DNA from 4 places in the Exiguobacterium sp. s138 genome. Region 3 is predicted to be linked to each of the others. Evidence: riboswitches for the same ligand, from Rfam matches in the RefSeq annotation. Region 3 holds a riboswitch; each other region holds the start of a gene.

Region 1 (5,215 bases), on a different contig from region 3:
TTTGGAAGTTGACGAGCAACTCATCCAAGTTCGGTGTTGCGTCAGACAGGGAGATGATATCAGCCGTCTGATAACCGCGTCGTTCCGAAACATCGGTGATTTCCGGTTGGAATGTATCAAGGATCGTTTGTTTGTCCGCATCCGTCAACGTGTACGTATCGACCAGTTCTACCGGGAGCTTCGAGACATCCCATTGTTCGTACAGGACACCACGTGAAACGAGAAAAGCAGATACCTCGTTTTGATCCGTATACCGTTCGTTTGTTTTTTGGAAAAGTACTGTTGCCATTGTAAATTCCTCCTTTTAATAAATCGCCTGTCGGCACGTTTGCAGTTTTAAAGTGTAGCTGAACAAAAATTCAAAGGCTTCCAACTGTTTTTTGGCTTCAAAAGCAGTCGGTGCCCAGACCGTGATGCCGTGATTGCGAATCAAAACGGCGCCGCTTTGCGTTTTTACATGGTTGGCAAACACTGCAGCAAGAGTGGGGATATCCGCATGGTTCGGGATAATCGGCACGACGACTTCCGCATCTTCTTCCCAACGGCCGAGTGCCTTGATGATTTCCTGACCGGTAAATCGGATTTCCCCACGGTCTCCGTAGAGTTCCGAAATGACATTGTTGTCGACCGTATGGACGTGAAGCGAGCAGCCGGCCGATGTCCGGTTAAACACTTCGACATGAAGTAAGGTCTCAGCAGACGGACGTCCATTTTGTTCGCCGATCAATTGACCGGTCGCGTCGACATGGACGAAATCGTCCGGCGTGTCCTGGCGTTTATCTTTGCCGCTTGCCGTCACAAGAAATTCCGTCGGACTGCTGTTCGTCCGAATGGCGAGGTTACCGCTCGTACCGGGAAACCAGTCGCGTGCAGCGAACTCCTGCTTGATCGCGCGGAGTTCTTCGTATCGTTTCAAAAATGTCATGCATGCACCCCCGTTGTCTGCAGATGATCCACAATGTCGTAAAACGTTTCAAACGGCGTGTACGGAATACCGTGCTGTTCGCACAGCGTAATCAGATAATCACGGGCGTAGACATGATCAGCCTGTTTCGCCAGTTCAAAATCCGTCACGGAGTCACCAATCGCGATGATCGTGTCACCGTCCTGCTTCAGCTTCCGGGCGATTGACGTTTTACAACAGCCGCATTGATTCGTACAGGCCGCATCACAGGCGTGTGGCCATTCAATCTGCACTATCTCCTCACTGAAGTCACTGCCGTTACAGTAAATCGCTTCATCTGTCAGTAAATCGGCAAGAATCGGTTCGACAAAAAAGTCGATCCCGCCGCTGACGATGGCAAAGTCGATTCCGTTCAATTTAGCAAAAGCGAGTAAGGTCTCAAAGCCGGGACGGATGACAGCCCGATCAATCAAAAAATCAACATAATCTTGTTTTCGATCTGATGGGAGCAACCGGAACATCTGTCCGACCCCGGATTGAATCGACAGCGAGCGGTCGAGCACACCTTCTTTCAACGGTTCAAACGCTGCCGGCGGGGCAAATTCCTTCATCAAGGCGATGATATTATCGTGTTCCGTCACGGTCCCGTCAAAGTCACATAATATCCGGATCGTCATTTCGTAATCCCCCAGGCGTCGAGAGCGACCCGAAGTTCTTCCTGCCGCGTGGCGGCACTCGTCAACGATTCACCGGCAAGTGCTGCGTCGAGGGCTTGGCGGAAAGCGAGGACACCGGCCGCAGCGCCCTGCGGATGACCGTGAACGCCGCCGCCGGCATTGATGACGGAATCAGTCCCGAAATCCCGAACGAGCTGAGCGACGAGACCGGGATGAATACCTGCCGAGGGAACCGGAAGAATCGTCTTCGTTTCTCCGATCCGTGTCGCTTCGACAGCAATTCCGCGCGCCAAGTCTTTGGCGAGGGCGACGTTTCCGTACGGCGACGGGAATAACGTCAAATCGGCACCGGCCAGCCGCGGTAAAGTCCCTAGTAAAACAGGGGCTGCAATGCCGTATTCGGGGCTTGCGATTAAGGCTCCGCTTAAGGCCGGATGATTAAAGATCGGAACGGAAATGTCCGGATCAGCCGCCAATTCGCGCAGGACATCGAGTCCATATGTAAACGTATTGAGCAGGAAAGCGGTCGCACCGGCTTCGATCAAACGTTTCGCCTGATCCTTTAAGCCGAAGACGGGACCACTCAACGTAATCGCGTAAAGCGCCCGTTTGCCGGTTTTTTCGTAATGGGCATTCAGGACTTCACGTCCGATCCGTGCCCGGTCAAGTGCCGGTGTCAACGGATTGTCGTATAGAATCTCATCATCTTTGACGAGATCGATGCCGCCCGCGAGCTGCGCTTCGAGTTGTTCCCGCAAAAAGGTGAGGTCCCGACCGATGACGCCTTTAAAGATGCTCATCAACAGAGGACGGTCGTGGACTTGAATCAATTGACGGACGCCCTCGATGCCGAATTTGGCGCCGGGGAAGTCAGTGGTGAATGAAGCCGGAAGCTGTAAATCTGTTAATTTGATTTGTCCGTCGAGCGACAGTTTGCCGAAGACCGTCGTTAAGATGGCGGAAAAGTCGCGTGAGACGTTGTGTTCCGGATAACGGATCGTGATGTAGCCTTTGCCGTCATGTTCTTCGGTATGAACAACTTGTCCTTTGAACGATTCAAGCTGCTGTTGTTCCAAATGATTTAAATCGGTCCACGAACCAACGGTCAAACCGAGCGCGATTTGTTCTGCCCGTTTTGGTAACTGATCCGTCGTTCCGAGTTGGTAGGTTGCGGTAATATACGTCATATCGACTGTCTCTCCCTTGTTGAAGAATACAAAAATGGTCCCTCGTCAATGACAAGAGACCATGAAAAATTGCGCGTGGACTCTTATCTGTCAGCGTAATAGCTGCAAGAATTAGCACCGTGCCAAGTGGTCGGTTGCTGCGACATCGTAGGGCTCGTCCCTCCGTCTGCTCTTGATAAGAATTGGATGAAATTGTGAAATCTAATTGCAATTTTTACATGAGATTCGTCACTTGTCAAACTATATTTTGAAAATTTATTTTTTTGAAAATACTTCTTCTATAGACGGTTCCGTTTTTGAAGCCACTTCACTAAAAAATGGAATTGACAGACGGCTAGCAACGCACGTAGTATTCAAATCAACATCAATCACACGACAACTACATATGACTCTTATCGTGAGTTGGCAGAGGGAATTGGCCCGAAGACGCCGCAGCAACCGACCATCCGGCACGGTGCTACATCCAACAGACATTCGTCTGAGAGATAAGAGGACGGAATATTCTGCCGCGCCTCTTTTCTTTGACGAAAAGAGGCGTTTTTTCGTGTGATCACCAAGGAGGAAAACAGAATGGGGTATCAAGCATTTACAGTACAGGACGCGATTGAACGGGTCCGGACAATTGGTTTGATCGGCAATGAACCGGTGACGGCAGAAGAAATCGGCGACGGGAATTTAAATCTCGTTTTCCGGATTCAGGCAGGAGAAAAACGACTGATTTTAAAGCAGGCGTTACCATATGCGAAAGTCGTCGGCGAAAGCTGGCCGCTGTCGCTCGAACGGGCCTGGATTGAACAATCGGCCCTAAAAGAATTCGCGAAAGTCGCCGTTCCGTTCGTCCCGCATGTCTACCATGCGAGCAAAGAAGAAGCATTCACAGTGATGGAAGATTTGTCGCACCTGACAATCGTCCGGGGCGGACTGCTTGAAGGGGAGGAGTATCCGTTGCTCGCGGAACACATCGGTTCGTATTTGGCGCGGACGCTGTTTTATACATCGGATTTTGCACTTGGACCGGTCGCAAAAAAACAAGTGGCGCGTAACTACTATAATCCGGATCTCTGTGATATCACGGAAAAATTAATCTTTACGGATCCGTTTTATGACGCGGAAACGAATGCGATTGAAGCAGGACTCGAAGCGGAGGTCGCCCGGATTTGGAACGACGCGGAGCTGAAACGGGAAGTCGCGAAGCTTGAAGCATTGTTCATCACGAAGGGCGATGCGTTATTGCACGGGGACTTACATACCGGAAGTATTTTTGCTTCAGCCGATGAAACAAAAGTCATCGATCCCGAGTTCGCCTTTTACGGACCGTTCGGTTTTGATGTCGGACAATTCATCGCGCATCTCTGCTTTGCCGCGTATCCGAACTATGCCGAGTTGCGGGAAGCACGGGTCAAGGATATCGACACGTTTTGGCTGACCTTTGCTTCGACGTTCAAAGCGTTATGGGAACGGGAAGCCGCCGAACCGTTCCGTTCAGCGGACGGGCTTGTTGACGATGTCCTCAGCACGATTTTACAGGACGCACTTGGCTTTGCCGGTTGTGAATTGATCCGACGGACGATCGGACTCGCACCGGTCGCCGACCTTGAGAGCATCACTGATGAAACAGAGCGACTCGAGCGGAAACGGCATGCGTTACGTCTTGGAGTGGCACTGATCAAACGCCGGACCGAATGCAAGACGTTCACTGATTTACGAAACTTCGATTTGACGGAGGAACTCAGCCGATGAGCCGATTCGTTCAGAGCATCATCTATGAAAACCGGACGGTGACGATTTTGGATCAGACCCGTCTTCCGGAAGAAGAACATTATGAAATCATTCATGACTTGGCGCAGGCGATTGACGCCATCAAACAATTACGGGTCCGCGGCGCACCGGCCATCAGTCTGTTCGGCGGATTCGTCCTCGTTCAGGAAGCGTTTCGGACGACAGGGACGCTGACTGAAGCAAAACAGGGGCTGTTGACGGTGTCGGCACAATTACTTGCGACCCGTCCGACGGCGGTCAATCTACGAAATGTCCTTGATGAGCTGAATCAGCTGATCGTTTCAGCTACGACGCTAAAAGAACTGCCGATACGTCTCGAACAAAAGGCATTGGAACTTTATACGACGGATGCCAAGACATCACGTCAAATCGGGGTTCATGCACTGGAATTGTTCGAGTCCGGTGATCGGGTACTGACGATTTGTAATGCCGGATCAATTGCGACAGCAGCTTACGGAACGGCGCTCGCTCCGTTTTATCTTGCGAAAGAACAGGGGATTCCGCTCGCGGTTTATGCTTCGGAAACGCGGCCTTTGTTGCAGGGTGCACGTTTGACGACATGGGAGTTGCAACGGGCAGGGATTGACGTCACCTTGATCACGGACAATATGGTCGCGCATACGATCAAAGAAAAAAAGATCACGGCAATCATCGTCGGAGCGGACCGG
Region 2 (5,215 bases), 440 kb from region 3:
ACAACCGATTGTAGACCGGTTTGGTTCGATTGACGCTTTTGAGCTGCTCTATCGTTCCGTTGAAACACCTGCAGTGTTTGATGGTGACTTGGCGACGATGGATGTGTTGACGAATACACTGATTCATCTCGGAGTAGACCGTGTAGCAGAAGGAAAACGATTATTCATTAATTTCACAGGCGATCTGTTGCAGTCTGAACTGATTGATCATCTGGATCCGACTCAATTCGTGATTGAAGTATTGGAGACGGTTCAGATCGATGAAATGATGCTCCAGACGCTGCAAAAATGGAAAGAAGCCGGCTTCGTCCTGGCGCTTGATGATTTCGTAACGGATTTGTTGCGTCACCACGGTCCGGAGCTGTTTGATTTGATTGATTTGATAAAAATTGATATCGAAGCCATCAATCCACGCGAACAAAGTGCAATCTTACATATTTTAAAACGGAACTATCCGCATATCCGCTTTTTGGCTGAACGGGTTGAAACACACGAGGACCACACGCGAAGCCTTGCGATGGGGTATGACTGGTTCCAAGGATACTTTTACGCCAAACCGATGCTGATGAAAGGAAAGGCCGTTCCTCCGCAAGTGCCTGTCCTGTTGAAAATGTTGAAGTGGCTTGATACGGATGACCATTATGATGACGTCGTGGATGAAATCGAGGGCAATCCTTACATCAGTGTGCAAGTACTGCAATTGATCAACTCTCCGGGCATCGGTCTTCGGAACATGGTCAGTTCCGTCCGTCAAGCAATTTCCTTGCTGGGCTTTTCCCAACTGAAGAGCTGGATTTCGTTGATCGTCTTGCGTGAGATGAAACTAGCGAGTCCGTATCAATGGTCGGACGAATTATTGCGTTCATCCTTGCATTGCGCAAAACTATGCGAACTGTTTGCGACGGAAACGAAGACACTGAAAGCAGAAAGTGCCTACATGATCGGCTTACTGTCACACATCGATGCCTTGCTTTCCGTGGATATCGGTGAAATCATCGATCAGCTTCCGATTGAACCGGCTTTGAAAAATGTCTTGCAAGGGGAAGATCACCCGTTTCGCGATTGCCTGTTGCTTGCGATCAGCGCAGACCGGGGCGAGTTTGAACGGTTTGAGATGCTCAGTAATCGGTTCGGGATTATGAAGCACCGGGCTTATGAGTTACTGAAAGAGAGTCAAGTTTGGCTTGCGCAAAAGGAACTCCATTTAAAAGACAAAACCGATTCAATCGTCTAACAGAAAAAGGTTGAGCATCCGTTACGGAGCTCAACCTTTTTTGTATCAGTATGATGTTAGACACGAGGACCGGCTGATTTGATGGCATCGGTCGCACTTTCGAAACGCGCGAAGTTCTGTGTGAACTTTTGTGCGAGTGCAGTCGCTTGTTGTTCGTAATCGGATGGATTTGCCCAAACTTTTACCGGATTGAGCAGGTCAGTCGGAACACCAGGTACTTCAATCGGCATATGCAGACCGAAAATCGGATGTTCTTCTGTCGGGATGTCTGCAAGCAGACCGTTGACGGCCGCATTGACCATCGTTCGTGTATAGGAGAGTTTCATCCGGCTTCCTGTACCGTAAGCGCCGCCGGTCCAGCCTGTGTTGACGAGATAGACTGTGACACCGTGACGATCAATCAGTTCCCCGAGCATCGTCGCATATTTTTCCGGAATCAACGGCAGGAATGGTGAACCGAAGCACGTCGAGAATGTGGCTTCCGGTTCTGTAACGCCGCGCTCCGTTCCAGCCAGTTTTGATGTGTAGCCGGATAAGAAGTGATACATCGCTTGTTCTTTCGTCAGTTTACTGATTGGAGGCAAGACACCATAGGCATCCGCCGTCAGAAAGACAATCGTTTTCGGGTGACCGGCGCGTGACGGAATGGCGATGTTGTCGATTGCTGTAATCGGGTAAGCGGCACGTGTATTTTCAGTCAATGAAGTATCATCATAATCCGGAATCCGCGCATCATCGAGGACGACATTTTCAAGAACGGTTCCGAAGCGGATCGCATCAAAGATTTGTGGTTCTTTTTCGCGTGACAGATTAACTGTTTTCGCATAGCAGCCACCTTCGATGTTGAAGACACCGTCATGAGACCAACCGTGTTCATCGTCACCGATTAATTGGCGACTGTCATCAGCAGACAGCGTGGTCTTACCAGTTCCTGAGAGTCCGAAGAATAAGGCGACATCGCCGTCGTGTCCGACGTTTGCTGAACAGTGCATCGACAAGACTTCTTGTTGGGGTAAAAGATAGTTCATGACAGAGAAAATTGATTTTTTGATTTCTCCGGCATACTCCGTTCCGCCAATCAAGACGATCCGGTGTTCGAATGACATCGCGATGAAGGTCTCGGAGTTTGTGCCGTCAACCGCCGGATCCGCTTTAAAATGTGGTGCGTAGACGACCGTAAACGGTTCAAAGGCTGCAACCGTAGGATATTCACGTAAAAACAGCTGTTTCGCAAACAAATTATGCCAAGCATATTCGGTTACGACGCGCACTGGAAGGGTGAAATGCGTATCGGCACCAGCAGCAGCTTCTGTGTAGTAGAGTTGATCTGCTTCGTTCATATAACGAAGAACTTTTTGTAACAGTTGCTCGAATTTGTCCGACTCCATCGGTTGATTGACATGACCCCAATCGATATGCATCTCACATAAGTCATCACGGACGATGAACTTGTCTTTCGGTGAACGACCTGTAAATTTCCCCGTTTCTACAGACAAAGCACCATTTTCTGCAAGAACTCCTTCTTTGTTGCGAATTGCATGTTCGACTAGTTCAGCAACAGACAGTTGTTTGAACACATGCTCCTTCTTGAGTAGTTCTTCGATATTCAGGACCGTCATCGGCATCCTGACCCCACCTTTCCCCTACGTTGGTTTTGGCTCTACTATTAGTATGACACATTTATTATATATGACATACTAATGATAGAGCAATCATTTTCATGCGCTGATTTCTATTTATCTGGAAACGCTTTCAGCATTAACAGTTTAACATCTCTCCCGAAATTTTTCGACTAGAAATTAAAACGTTGCTTGACAGAGTGAGCACAAGTTTATATCATGTAATTCGTAACGGATACTCTTATTCTGAGCAGGTGGAGGGAACAAGGCCCGAAGAAACCCGGCAACCGTCTTATATTAATTTCATCATTAATGTAGGAAAAGGTGCTCTCCTGAAGCGAAGTAAACACTTCGAACGATAAGAGGGTAAAGGAAGAACGCACAACCTTTCCCTGACCATTTTTGGACATGGAAAGGTTTTTTTCATTTTACCGTCCCACTCAACTAGGGGAAATGAGTACACCGTCAAATTCTTTTTTGGGAGGGTCAAACATGACAAACCTTAATCGCCGACTGTTTACGTCGGAATCAGTAACAGAAGGTCACCCGGATAAAATCTGTGACCAGATTTCGGATTCAATTTTGGATGCAATTCTTGCAGCCGATCCAAACGCACGTGTTGCGGCAGAAACTTCTGTCACGACAGGACTCGTATTAGTAGCAGGAGAAATCACGACATCAACTTACGTGGATATCCCGAAAGTCGTTCGTGAAACGATTCGCGAAATTGGCTATACACGCGCTAAATACGGTTTCGATGCAGACACTTGTGCTGTATTGACATCAATCGATGAGCAGTCAGCAGACATCGCTCTCGGTGTTGACCAAGCGCTTGAAGCACGCGAAGGAAACATGTCAGATGAAGAAATCGATGCAATCGGAGCAGGAGACCAAGGTCTGATGTTCGGTTATGCAACGAAAGAAACACCTGAACTCATGCCACTTCCGATCTCACTTTCACACAAACTGGCTCGTCGTCTTGCAGAAGTTCGTAAAAACGGACAACTCGATTACCTCCGTCCGGATGGTAAGACGCAAGTCACGGTTGAATACAATGAGAACAATGAACCTGTTCGCGTTGATACAATCGTCATCTCAACACAACATGCAGAAGAAGTGACGCTTGAGCAAATCCAAGCTGATCTGAAAGAACATGTCATCGCACCGGTCATTCCGACTGAGTACATCGATGCCGATACAAAATTCTTCATCAACCCAACTGGTCGTTTCGTCATCGGCGGACCACAAGGTGATGCTGGATTAACAGGCCGTAAAATCATCGTTGATACGTATGGCGGATATGCACGTCACGGCGGTGGAGCTTTCTCTGGTAAAGATCCAACGAAAGTCGACCGTTCAGCTGCTTACGCAGCGCGTTACGTCGCGAAGAACCTCGTAGCTGCAGGTCTTGCAGACAAAGCGGAAGTTCAACTCGCGTACGCAATCGGTGTCGCACATCCGGTATCAATCGCGGTGGATACATTCGGTACAGGAAAACTTCCTGAAGCACAACTGGTTGAACTGGTTGCTGAAAACTTCGATCTTCGTCCGGCTGGAATCATCAACATGCTTGATCTCCGTCGTCCGATCTATCGTCAGACAGCAGCTTATGGTCACTTCGGTCGTACAGACATCGAGTTACCATGGGAGCAGACAGATAAAGCCGCTACTCTTGAAGAGCAGGCAAAACGTTTCGCATAATTCATTGTTCAGAAACATCCTTCTAAAGGGTGTTTCTGAACTTTTTTTGTTTCTCCTGAACTTTGCAGGGATACGACTGAAATTTCTAGAAAAGGGTAAAAGAACATGAGTCTGTATTCTGTAAAAGGAAAAGGGGGATTTCGGTATGGAGATACGCGAAGCGGTTCCGGCTGATGCAGCACGCATTCATGATATTGCGCTCACGTCTTGGATGGACACATATGAGGAAATCTATTCAGAACGCTCGAAAGCCCATTTCGTTCAAGAAGCGTACCCGCAGGAAGAAGTGGTCCGGGCGATTCGGACAGCGGAGGAAGCACGTGGAGAATATTTCAACGTCGGACTGATTGACGGGGAAATCGTCGGTTTCATTCACGCGATTGATGTTGAGGGAACATGGGAAATCGTCCGATTGTATGTCTTGCCGAAATACCAACAAAACGGGATCGGACGCCGGCTGATCCGCGAACTGGAATTGCAGGGAGCCTCTCCGATCGAAGTGTATGTCGAATCCCGGAACTATAAAGCCCGCCACTTTTTAACGTCGTACGGATTCAAGGAAATCAGTGAGACGACAGAGGAAGTCTTCGGACAAGTGGAACCTGTGACGCGTCTACAACGTATATATTAAAGAAATGGAATCCGACTTAAGGCGGTTTGG
Region 3 (5,215 bases):
CCAGGGCGAGGTTCGGCTGGACGTAGTCGGAGAACTTGACGAGTTCAATCGTGATGCCCTCTTTCTTCGCCTTTTTCGCGACGTATTCCCAGACTTGTGTATCAGAACCGCTGACCCCGAGCTTGACCGTCTTTTGATCTTCTTCTCCGGAAGCGGCACATCCCGCAAACAATACCGTCGTTAATGCTGCACCAATCGCTAAACCTTTTTTCATCATCCATCTCTCCCTTTTTTCTCTCTTTTTTTAGTGTCTCCGAATTTTTCGTGCCAACAGATTGCCTGTCGTCTGTAGTCCTTGAACCAAGATGACGAGAATTCCGACCGTGATGATCATGACCGTCGTATCAAACCGTTGGTAACCGTAGGTAATCGCCAAGTCACCAAGTCCACCGCCACCAATCGCCCCGGCCATTGCTGATGCGCCGATCAAACCAATCGTCGCAATCGTCAGGTTCAGAACAAGCGAGCTGAGCGCTTCCGGCAACAGAAAACGGAAAATCGTCTGCAACGGTGTCGCCCCCATCGCTTCCGCTGCCTCAAGGACACCGGTATCGACTTCAAGCAACGAACTTTCGATCAGGCGGGCAATGTACGGTGCCGCGTAAAAGACGAGCGGAACGATTGCCGCCTGTGTTCCGATTGACGATCCGACAATTAAACGGGTCAGCGGAATGATTGCCACGAGCAGAATGATGAACGGAACGGACCGGAAGATATTGACGATGCCGCTTAGGACATTGAAGAACGGAATTCGTTCGAGCAACGCTCCTTTGCGTGTCACGACAAGCAGAATCCCGAGCGGTAAACCAATCAATGTCGAAAAGAGTAATGACAGTCCAACCATCGTCAACGTCTGCAGAAAAGCAGTCCAGATGTCCGTGTAATTAACTAGCATCTGCGAGCACCTCCTCGACGATGACATCCGACTGATCGATATATTGTAATGCCCGCTTGATTTCCGTCGCGTCGCCAATCAGTTCAACAAGCAGACTGCCGAACGGAATGTTTTGCAGTTCCGTAATGCTGCCGTGCAGGATGTTGAGATCGACATCAAACCGTTTTGCGACCTGCGATAAGAGCGGTTGTCCCGTCCCTGCTCCAAGGAAGTTGATTTTGTAGATGTGATGGCCGGCATCCCGTTGATCGATGACTTTTTGAACCGAGGCCGGAATCTCATCCTGCATGACGGAGCGGACGAAGTTTTTCGCCGTTGCCGTCTGCGGGTTCGAGAAGACATCGAACACGGTCCCTGATTCAATCAGCTGACCGGCTTCAATGACGGCGACCCGGTCACAGATTTCACGGATGACCCCCATCTCATGGGTAATCAGTAAAATCGTAATGCCGTATTCCTGATTGATTTGTTTCAGCAGACGCAATATGTGTTGGGTCGTTTGCGGATCAAGAGCGGATGTCGCTTCGTCACATAACAGGACCGATGGCTGGGTGGCGAGTGCCCGGGCGATCCCGACCCGTTGTTTCTGTCCGCCTGATAGCTGATCCGGATAGTGATCAGCTTTATCCGCCAAGTCGACGAACTCCAGCAGTTCCGTGACCCGCCGCTCGACCTCATCTTTTTTGACACCTTTTAAGACGAGCGGTTTAGCGACGTTCGCAAATACTGTATTCGAATCCAGCAGGTTGAAGTGCTGAAAAATCATCCCGATGTGTTGCTTCGCCTCCCGTAACTGCTTCGCCGACAGTGTCGTCAAATCTTGTCCATCGACCGTCACACTGCCGGATGTCGGCCGTTCGAGCAGGTTGACGCAACGTAATAAGGAGCTTTTCCCGGCTCCACTGAAACCGATGACGCCGAAGATTTCGCCTTTTCGGATTTCGAGATCCACGCCATTCAGCGCAGCAATCGATTGATCATTTGTTTCATAGATTTTTTTTACATTTTTGAATGTAATCACCACTTTTTCCCCCTTCAAAATACAAAAAAGGTCTCTTCTTAAGAAACAAGAAGAGACCTGGATCCGCACAATGGCAGAATCCACTCGACTCATCTCTCAGACAATTGTCTGATGGAATTGGCACAGTGCTCATAATGAGTCTGTTGCCGAGGTTTCGTAGGGCCAGTCCCTCCACCTCTCTGGATAAGTGTTGCGGTATGAAATTCATATGTGTATTGTTGCCGGTTGAACTTATGTCGTAAAACTAATTTTTACACTACAGAAAGATCTTTTAAAGGTCAACCATATTTTCAAAAATAAACCATATGGCCCATATCGATCAGCAACCCGGGACAGGACGGATTCCCGAAAGCTCTTCGACGCCGTATAAAGAGAGTTTGACAATCCCTTTCCGTCAATGCTATCATCTTCTCAATGATTAATCCGACAATTCCTATACGATATATCAAGAGTGGACGAGAGACCTGGCTCTAGGACTCCACGGCAACCTGCCGATCGGCAAGGTGCTCCGACCAGCAAAGCAATTGCTTTGGATGATACACACGAGAAACTCGTTTGCGTCCAAAGCCAAACGGGTTTTTATTTTTGAAATGGAGGACGAGATGATGAGTATGGTTTATCCTGTTATACCGGGTGCCGAAGCCTTTTCCTTAGGACGCGGATCCGTCGGCATTTTGCTCTGTCATGGTTTTAATGCAACGCCGCAAAGTGTTCGGGCTGTAGGAGAACAGTTCGCAGCACACGGTTTTTCCGTCCATGCGCCACGCCTGCACGGGCATGGGACGGATCTGCGAGAATTCGAAGCGGCGACGGCCGATGACTGGAAGCAGAGCGTCCGGGACGGCTTTGAACAATTGGCGGGACGATGCGAATCCGTCTTCATCGTCGGCCAATCGATGGGCGCGACACTTGCCCTGTCACTTGCCGCTGAAGGACTCCCGGTCGCAGGAATCATCACCATCAATGCCGCCTTGTCCGTCCCTGCCTACGAAGCCTTGTCGTTCACCGATTGTCCGGTCTATCTTCCGGAAAGTGTCCCTGATATCAAACAGTCGGCTTTTGAAATCATCTATGATCTTGTCCCCGCCGTCTGCGCTTCGGAACTGTTACGATTGATTGAGGAGACGCGATCACACCTCGCGACGATTCAAATTCCGACGCTTATTTTATATTCTGCCGAGGATCATGTCGTCCCACCGATCTGTTCGGATTATTTGTACCGGACGATTGGTGCAGCAGATAAGCGCAGTTACTGTCTGCTTGACTCCTACCACGTCGCAACGCTTGACCACGACCAAAAAACGATTGTCCGCGAAACGCTGCAGTTCGTCGAACAGTTCAGCCACTTGACACAGACCGGCTGAACCCCAAAAAAGCGAACGATTCTTCGGCCTGACTGCCGGGAATCGTTCGCTTTTTTGTATTGCTTAATTATGTTGTTGCTTTTTCCATTCCTGCAACGGTTGTGGTTTCCCCGGTACTTGGTGGCAATGGCGGCAACGTGGTTCATAGGACTCAGACGCCCCGACCAGAATGATCGGATCATTGTAGTTGGCCGGTTTTCCGTCAATCAATCGTTGGGTCCGCGATGCCGGATCGCCGCACGACAGACAAATCGCCTGTAATTTCGTCACGAATTCTGCGCGTGCCAATAATTCAGGCATCTTGCCGAATGGTTCTGCCCGAAAATCTTGATCGAGGCCTGCACAAATGACGCGTTTGCCATCTTGAGCTAGTGCTTCGATGACGGCGACAATCTCATCGTCAAAAAATTGAACTTCGTCAATTGCGACGATTTGCGTCTCTTCCGCCACTGCTGCATAGACATCACGGCTCGTCGCCATCGGAATCGCGATGACCGAATTGCCGACGTGCGACACGACGTGTTCCTCATGATACCGGTCATCGATTGCCGGCTTGAACACTTGAACCGGTAACTTTCCATACTGTGCCCGTCTGACACGACGGATCAGTTCTTCCGACTTGCCGGAAAACATACTTCCGCAAATCACTTCAATCCAACCATATTGATTGATCACATGCATCATCGTAAACACCGTCCTCTAAATTAGTCACTTTAACGAGTATAGCCCGAATCTAAATTGAGAAAAAGGATTGACTTCTAAAAATCAAAAACCCTTGCCAAATTCGCCACTTTCTTCATCTTCTCATTTCAACTGGTATGTATTTCCTGTACACTGAAAGAGAAGTTTCTTTGAAGGAAGGTGACTCCGATTCATCACATATTACATGAAGTCCTCCAGCAATATGGAGCGTTCGGACTCGCAATTCTTCTGGCCGGTGGAATCGTCGGTCTTCCGGTTCCGGACGAGACATTACTCGTCATGTCAGGATTTTGGATGCATCACGGTGATTTACCGCTCATCGGAACGATTCTTGCCGCCTATGCCGGCAGTTGCATCGGTATGACGATCAGCTACGTGCTCGGTTTGAAGCTCGGAATGCCGTTACTGCATCGAATGGCTCCGAAATTACGGATTTCTGAAAAACATATCTTTAAAGCCGAAGCTGGATTTTTACGTTACGGAAAAACCGTCTTAATCATTGGTTATTACATACCGGGCCTTCGACAGTTGTCCGCCTTTTTTGCCGGTGTCTCGAAAATGCCGTTCCGGATCTTCGTCACCTATGCGTATACAGGTGCTCTCATTTGGATCAGTGTTTTTTTAGGAGCCGGATATTTTTTAGGACGTCATTTTTCCTTCAGTCTACTGTTCGAACATTTCGCGAACAATCCGGAGACACTGCCGTACCTCGTCGGTGCTACGGGTGCAATCGGTCTGTCCTTCGTTCTGAAGACGTACCTGACGTACCGTGCCAAATTCAGCCTATACAAAAACAGCCTGCTCCAGTGAAGGAGACAGGCTGTTTTTTAATACTGAAGTCGCAATTACTTGCGGCCGTATTTTTTGTTGAAGCGATCGACACGACCGTCTGCAGCGTTGAACTTTTGACGACCAGTGTAGAATGGGTGCGAGTCCGAAGACACATCCACACGGATGAGTGGGTACTCGTTTCCATCTTCCCAAGTGATTGTCTCGTTCGAAGAACGTGTAGAACCAGTCAAGAATTTGTACTCAGTAGTTGAGTCCATAAATACAACTTTGTTGTAGTTTGGGTGAATTCCTTGTTTCATGGTTGTTTTCTCTCCTTCCGCCCTGGTTCATTTGCTGAGCCAGAGTAAGTTACCTTCCTATACTAAACGATTTTTTCATGCCCCGCAATACCTATTTTCAAGTCGTTGTATCGGTTTTCGTCACACGTGGCTTCACAGGCGC
Region 4 (5,215 bases), on a different contig from region 3:
GGTCTCCCGAGGCGGCAACGCCAGGACCTGACAACTAAATGCTTCAATCCGTTCCAGTAAACGCTCGATTTTGAGTGGATTTTCGGTCTGGGCAAAGCTCGCCAGGGAATGCGTGCCGTTCGGGAAGGAAAACAGCCGGACGTCGGCTCCGACATCGGCTCCTTTTTCAACGAAGTGGAGCGCTTGCGTAAACGGAACAATCGGATCTTTTTTTCCGTGCAACAACATGATCGGCGGCGAGTCTGCTGTCAAATGCGTTACCGGCGAGACACGTGTCATGAGTTCCCGCCACTCGTCCCGTCCTCCTCCGTAAAACTTAATATGGGCAATCCACGTTTGAATGAACTTGAACAGGAGGAAGTTCGTCGGAGGATACAAGGCAATGACACCACTAATCAACGGGAGGCTTTCAGCTGTTTGTTCGCCGATGAATTCCATCGGGGAAAGTGCCGTCGTCAGCATTAACGCGGCGCCGGCCGAGTCTCCCCACAACACCATGCGTCCCCGCATAATCCGTAAATCGTCGGCTTCCTGATTTAAGAAACAAAGTGCATCCCGAACGTCTTCCAGATTATCCGGAAAATAACTGCCGTCCTCAAACAAGCGATAATCGATACTGCAAACGGCGATGCCGAGTTCCAGGAAACGTTCCACGATTGGCGTAAAACAAAAGACATCATCCCGATTTCCTCTGACGAAGGCTCCCCCGTGCGCATAAATCGCGACCGGGAAAGGACCGTCACCCGGCGGATAATATAAATCCAACTTCAGTTCTTGTTGATCGACGGTTTTAAACAAAATCGTCCGTGGCGCGAGTTGGACTTCCGACAGCGGAAGCGCCGGTTCCGTCCAGCGTAATAAAGCACCATAGTTGTTCCAGATGCTCGCCCCGGCTGCGGCTGTCGTTAAAATTGCCGCTCCTCCCATCAGCCAAGCAGTTTCCCGTTTCACCTCATCACCTCCAAAGCTTACTCTCGATTTCTAATCTTATTAATCTTTTACCCGATTTATTTAGAAGTCGAACGTCTTCCCCGACTTGTACTTGACGCTTCGTTTTGGATTCGTTATAGTGAAAAGGTTCAAATCGGAATAATTACGTTTTAATACTTTTTGGAGGGTTTATTCATATGAAAAAATTACTTTCAGCTTTCACGGTCGCCTTTGTCAGCGCTGCTTTTCTTGCTGCCTGCGGTTCTTCCGAATCCAGTCAAGATGCGACTGATCAAAAGCTTCGTGTGTATACATCGACATTCGCTACCGCGGCAATCGCCAAGGAAATTGGCGGAACCGATATCGACGTCAAGATGATTGTTCCACCCGGTGCCGATCCGCACTCGTACGAGCCGACGTCTAAACAACTGACAGAAATCGCACAAGGCGATCTGTTCCTCTTAACCGGTACGACGCTTGAACCGTACTCGAAAAAAATCAAAGCCAGTCTGAAAGGCAATGATGTCCGTTTCGTCGAGACGAGCAAAGGAATCGACTTACTCGAAGCAAGCGCCACGCTTCATGAACATGAAGGACACACCGACGAACATGCGGCAGAAGAACATGATCACGGCAAATTTGATCCGCATGTCTGGCTCGATCCGAACAATGCCAAAGTGATGGCTCAATCAATTACGACGGCACTCGCTAAAGAAGTACCTGCTAAAAAAGCAACGTTTGAGAAAAATCTCACCGCTTTTAATAGCAAGGCCGATAAGCTTGATCAAAACTTGCAACAGGCTGTTGATGAAGGATCCAAAAAAGAATTGCTCGTCACCCATGCCGCTTACGGATATTTAGCAGAACGCTACGGATTCTCGCAATTGCCGATTGCCGGTATCTCTCCGTCGGACGAGCCTTCGCAAAAACAACTGGCGGCGATCGTCAAGGAAGCCCAACTTCACGACTTGAAGTATATCGCTTTCGAAGAGACGGTTTCACCGAAAGTTGCCCGTGTCATTCAACAGGAAATCGGAGCGGAGGCCATTACGATCCACAACCTCGAGTCCGTCACGAAAGCACAGCAGAAGGCATCGTATTTTGAGTTGATGAATGAAAATGTCGCGACTCTCAAACAAGCACTTCAGTGAAGTAGTGTTGACATGCAGTAAAAGATGCGTTACGGTAGAAAACGTATTTCAGACAATTAAATGACTTCTTTTTATCGCGAGAGACGGAGGGACTGGCCCGATGATGTTTCGGCAGCGGACGATTAAATCGTACTGTGCCAAATCCAGCAAGCTGCGGCTTGAGAGATAAGAAGAGCGTCTTTTTCAGTAAAGACCTCCTTCTTTCTTGCGAAGGAGTCTTTTTTTGTACTTGTAGAAAAGGAGTGGTTTGATGAACGAAACGATTACACCGAATAAATGGGCACTTCTACCGTTACTTGTCTTTTTAGTTCTTTTTATCGGTGCCGGTATTTTTTACGATGACTTTTACAAGTTTCCGATTCTGATTGCGGCTTTGATTGCCTTGATTTTTGCGGCGGTCACAACAAAAGGCGGTATTAATCAGACCGTGGAACGGATTGCAGCAGGTGCAGGAAATCCGGACATCATGATTATGGTCTTTATCTTCTTGCTTGCCGGTGCCTTTTCCGGAACGGCCGATGCAATCGGCGCGATCGAAGCAACCGTCAATGCGTCATTAACATTTTTACCTCCGTCCCTCCTGATGAGCGGACTGTTCATCATCGCCGCCTTCATCTCGATGGCGATGGGGACTTCCACCGGTACGATTGCGGCACTCGCTCCGATTGCCCTTGGAATCCATGAAGCAACCGGTGTCAATGTTGCGATTGCGGCCGCCGCTGTCGTTGGTGGCGCAATGTTCGGCGACAACTTATCGTTCATTTCCGATACGACGATTGCAGCCGTCCGGACACAAAAAACCAACATGCGTGATAAATTCCGAACCAATTTCCTGATTGTTTTGCCGGCAGCTATTCTGACTATCATCATCCTGGCATTTGTCTCAAGCACAGGAAATGTCGTCGAAGCGAAGGCGTTTGAGTTTTATAAACTGATTCCGTATCTGTCCGTCATCATCCTCGCCTTGTTTGGCGTCAACGTCATTCTTGTTTTGATTGGTGGAACCGTTTTAACAGGTATCATCGGGATGATTGACGGCAGCTTCGGCTTAAGCGGTTTTGTCCTATCCATGTCTGACGGCCTGATGGGAATGGCGGAAATCTCGATTTTGACATTACTGATGGGTGGTCTCGTCAGTCTGATCACCTTTAACGGTGGGATTGCTTACCTGAAAGAAACGCTGACGCAAAAAATCTCTCAACGTCGCGGCGCGGAATTCAGCATGGCAGCACTCGTCAGTGCGACGAACCTCGCAACAGCGAACAATACGATTTCGATTCTTGTCGCCGGTCCACTGGCAGCAGAAATCGCCGATACGTATGACATCGACCGAAAAAAGTCAGCCAGTATTCTTGATATCTTCTCTTGCGGCATCCAAGGTATCATTCCCTACGGCGCCCAGTTGCTGATTGCCGCGGAATTGACGAAAACGGCCTCTCCGGAACTGATTCCTTATCTGTTTTATCCGTTCCTGCTGTTCGTTTGCGGATCTCTTGCGATTCTTTTCGGCTTCCCGCGTCGGAAAACATCGGACGCACGTCAAAAAAATGTTTCATAACAAACAGACCCGTCGCAACAGCGACGGGTCTTGTGTTTGTCTTATTTTTTCCGGTCTTGGCGGTTGAGAATGAAGTAAGCAATCGCTGGAAGCGGGAACTGAATCAGTCCTGCGCCTCCCCAGACCCATGGATTCCGCCCTGTCTTCCGGGCACCGAGGAACAAGCATGCCGCTTGTGTCCCTAATAAGGCTGCAAGGCCGGCCCACACACCTTTTGGTACGTTTTTAACAGATCGTTTCATAAAATACACCTCGTTTCCTTTATAGTTTTACCCTCCTCATTTCGCTTTCTAACCGTCTTTTTCCTCCCTTGAGCGTTGAAACAGACGTTCTTGCTTGTTCATGCTAAACTAAACGAGCAATTCCATATTCTCGTTTCATTGAAGGAGGAGTATACACATGCAATACGCAAAACTTTCAAATGGTGTCACGATTCCACAAATCGGATTTGGTGTCTGGCAAGTCGATGAAGAGACGGAAGCACCGGCTGCCGTCGCAGAAGCCCTTCGTGTCGGTTACCGTCATATTGATACGGCTGCCGTTTACAAAAACGAACGTGGTGTCGCCAAAGGAATTAAAGAAAGCGGCGTGAACCGTGAAGATCTCTTCTTAACGTCTAAAGTATGGAACGATGACATTCGTGCCGGACGCACTAAAGAAGCTTTCGCTGAGTCACTTGAACGCCTCGAAACCGACTACCTTGATCTTTATCTGATCCACTGGCCGGTTGAAGGGTATATCGAAGCATGGAAAGCCATGGTCGAACTTTACGAAGCCGGCAAAATTAAGGCAATCGGTGTTTCGAACTTCAAAGAACATCATCTCGATACACTTGCTGAAGAAGGATTAATGACACCGATGATCAATCAGGTTGAACTTCATCCGCAACTTCCGCAACATGAGTTGCATGAATATTTACAGGACCACAGCATTCAAGTCGAGGCGTGGAGCCCACTCATGCAAGGAAAATTCCTCGAAATCAATGACTTCAAGGAAATTGCCGAAAAACACGGCAAATCCCCTTCACAAGTCGTCTTGCGTTGGCATTTAGACAACGGCATCGTGGCGCTTCCAAAATCGGTCACACCCGAACGCATTGCGGAAAACTTTGACGTCTTTGACTTCCAACTCGATGCAGATGATCTCGAGAAAATTGACCGTTTGGCAACCGATGTCCGTCTCGGACCGGATCCGGACGAAATCGATTTTTAAGTACACATACACAATCGGTTTAAAGAAAAATGGTTTTTCTATAGACGAAGGGGAGGCGGATATTCACATCCACCTCCCCTTTTTCCTATATGAGTGATGGACCGTCAGACATAATAGACGAGAATCGTATCCTGCGCCTCTTCCGCCTGGTGAAAATAAGCGCATAAATTTCCGAACTGTTCCCAGACCTCATCAAAATCACCTTGTCGGCCGGCTTCCTGATAAATCACTTCAAGTGCTTGGCGATCAAAATTTCGCATGACCTCCGAAGAAATGATGAGCAACGGTAAGGGAAGGATACCGACGATTGCTGCATGCTCTTCATTGACGATCAGTTCCTCTCCGACAATCGCCCGTCCCAGAT

The links. Region 3 has a riboswitch for S-adenosylmethionine ahead of KNP91_RS09650 (methionine ABC transporter ATP-binding protein). Riboswitches for the same ligand answer to the same signal wherever they lie in the genome.
Region 1: linked by a shared signal. The riboswitch ahead of KNP91_RS14175 (2,3-diketo-5-methylthiopentyl-1-phosphate enolase) and the one ahead of KNP91_RS09650 (methionine ABC transporter ATP-binding protein) in region 3 are both predicted to bind S-adenosylmethionine.
Region 2: linked by a shared signal. The riboswitch ahead of metK (methionine adenosyltransferase) and the one ahead of KNP91_RS09650 (methionine ABC transporter ATP-binding protein) in region 3 are both predicted to bind S-adenosylmethionine.
Region 4: linked by a shared signal. The riboswitch ahead of KNP91_RS10220 (Na+/H+ antiporter NhaC family protein) and the one ahead of KNP91_RS09650 (methionine ABC transporter ATP-binding protein) in region 3 are both predicted to bind S-adenosylmethionine.

The regions. Positions count from the first base shown of each region.
Region 1 is NZ_JACSMW010000008.1:81,596-86,810, forward strand. Features, by position in the region: gene KNP91_RS14160 (1,2-dihydroxy-3-keto-5-methylthiopentene dioxygenase) at 1-289, opposite strand, end outside; gene KNP91_RS14165 (methylthioribulose 1-phosphate dehydratase) at 305-925, opposite strand; gene KNP91_RS14170 (2-hydroxy-3-keto-5-methylthiopentenyl-1-phosphate phosphatase) at 922-1,581, opposite strand; gene KNP91_RS14175 (2,3-diketo-5-methylthiopentyl-1-phosphate enolase) at 1,578-2,768, opposite strand; SAM riboswitch class I at 2,849-2,950, opposite strand; SAM riboswitch class I at 3,158-3,260, shown strand; gene mtnK (S-methyl-5-thioribose kinase) at 3,339-4,508, shown strand; gene mtnA (S-methyl-5-thioribose-1-phosphate isomerase) at 4,505-5,215, shown strand, end outside.
Region 2 is NZ_JACSMW010000003.1:58,012-63,226, reverse strand. Features, by position in the region: gene KNP91_RS07570 (EAL and HDOD domain-containing protein) at 1-1,234, shown strand, start outside; gene pckA (phosphoenolpyruvate carboxykinase (ATP)) at 1,291-2,859, opposite strand; SAM riboswitch class I at 3,092-3,218, shown strand; gene metK (methionine adenosyltransferase) at 3,346-4,554, shown strand; gene KNP91_RS07555 (GNAT family N-acetyltransferase) at 4,700-5,185, shown strand.
Region 3 is NZ_JACSMW010000003.1:494,541-499,755, forward strand. Features, by position in the region: gene KNP91_RS09640 (MetQ/NlpA family ABC transporter substrate-binding protein) at 1-214, opposite strand, end outside; gene KNP91_RS09645 (methionine ABC transporter permease) at 245-895, opposite strand; gene KNP91_RS09650 (methionine ABC transporter ATP-binding protein) at 885-1,916, opposite strand; SAM riboswitch class I at 2,003-2,106, opposite strand; SAM riboswitch class I at 2,356-2,459, shown strand; gene KNP91_RS09655 (alpha/beta hydrolase) at 2,522-3,280, shown strand; gene KNP91_RS09660 (thymidine kinase) at 3,344-3,964, opposite strand; gene KNP91_RS09665 (DedA family protein) at 4,142-4,792, shown strand; gene KNP91_RS09670 (type B 50S ribosomal protein L31) at 4,828-5,073, opposite strand; gene rho (transcription termination factor Rho) at 5,171-5,215, opposite strand, start outside.
Region 4 is NZ_JACSMW010000004.1:13,504-18,718, forward strand. Features, by position in the region: gene KNP91_RS10210 (alpha/beta hydrolase fold domain-containing protein) at 1-951, opposite strand, end outside; gene KNP91_RS10215 (metal ABC transporter solute-binding protein, Zn/Mn family) at 1,128-2,081, shown strand; SAM riboswitch class I at 2,150-2,253, shown strand; gene KNP91_RS10220 (Na+/H+ antiporter NhaC family protein) at 2,332-3,639, shown strand; gene KNP91_RS10225 (hypothetical protein) at 3,681-3,881, opposite strand; gene KNP91_RS10230 (aldo/keto reductase) at 4,039-4,851, shown strand; gene KNP91_RS10235 (hypothetical protein) at 4,956-5,215, opposite strand, start outside.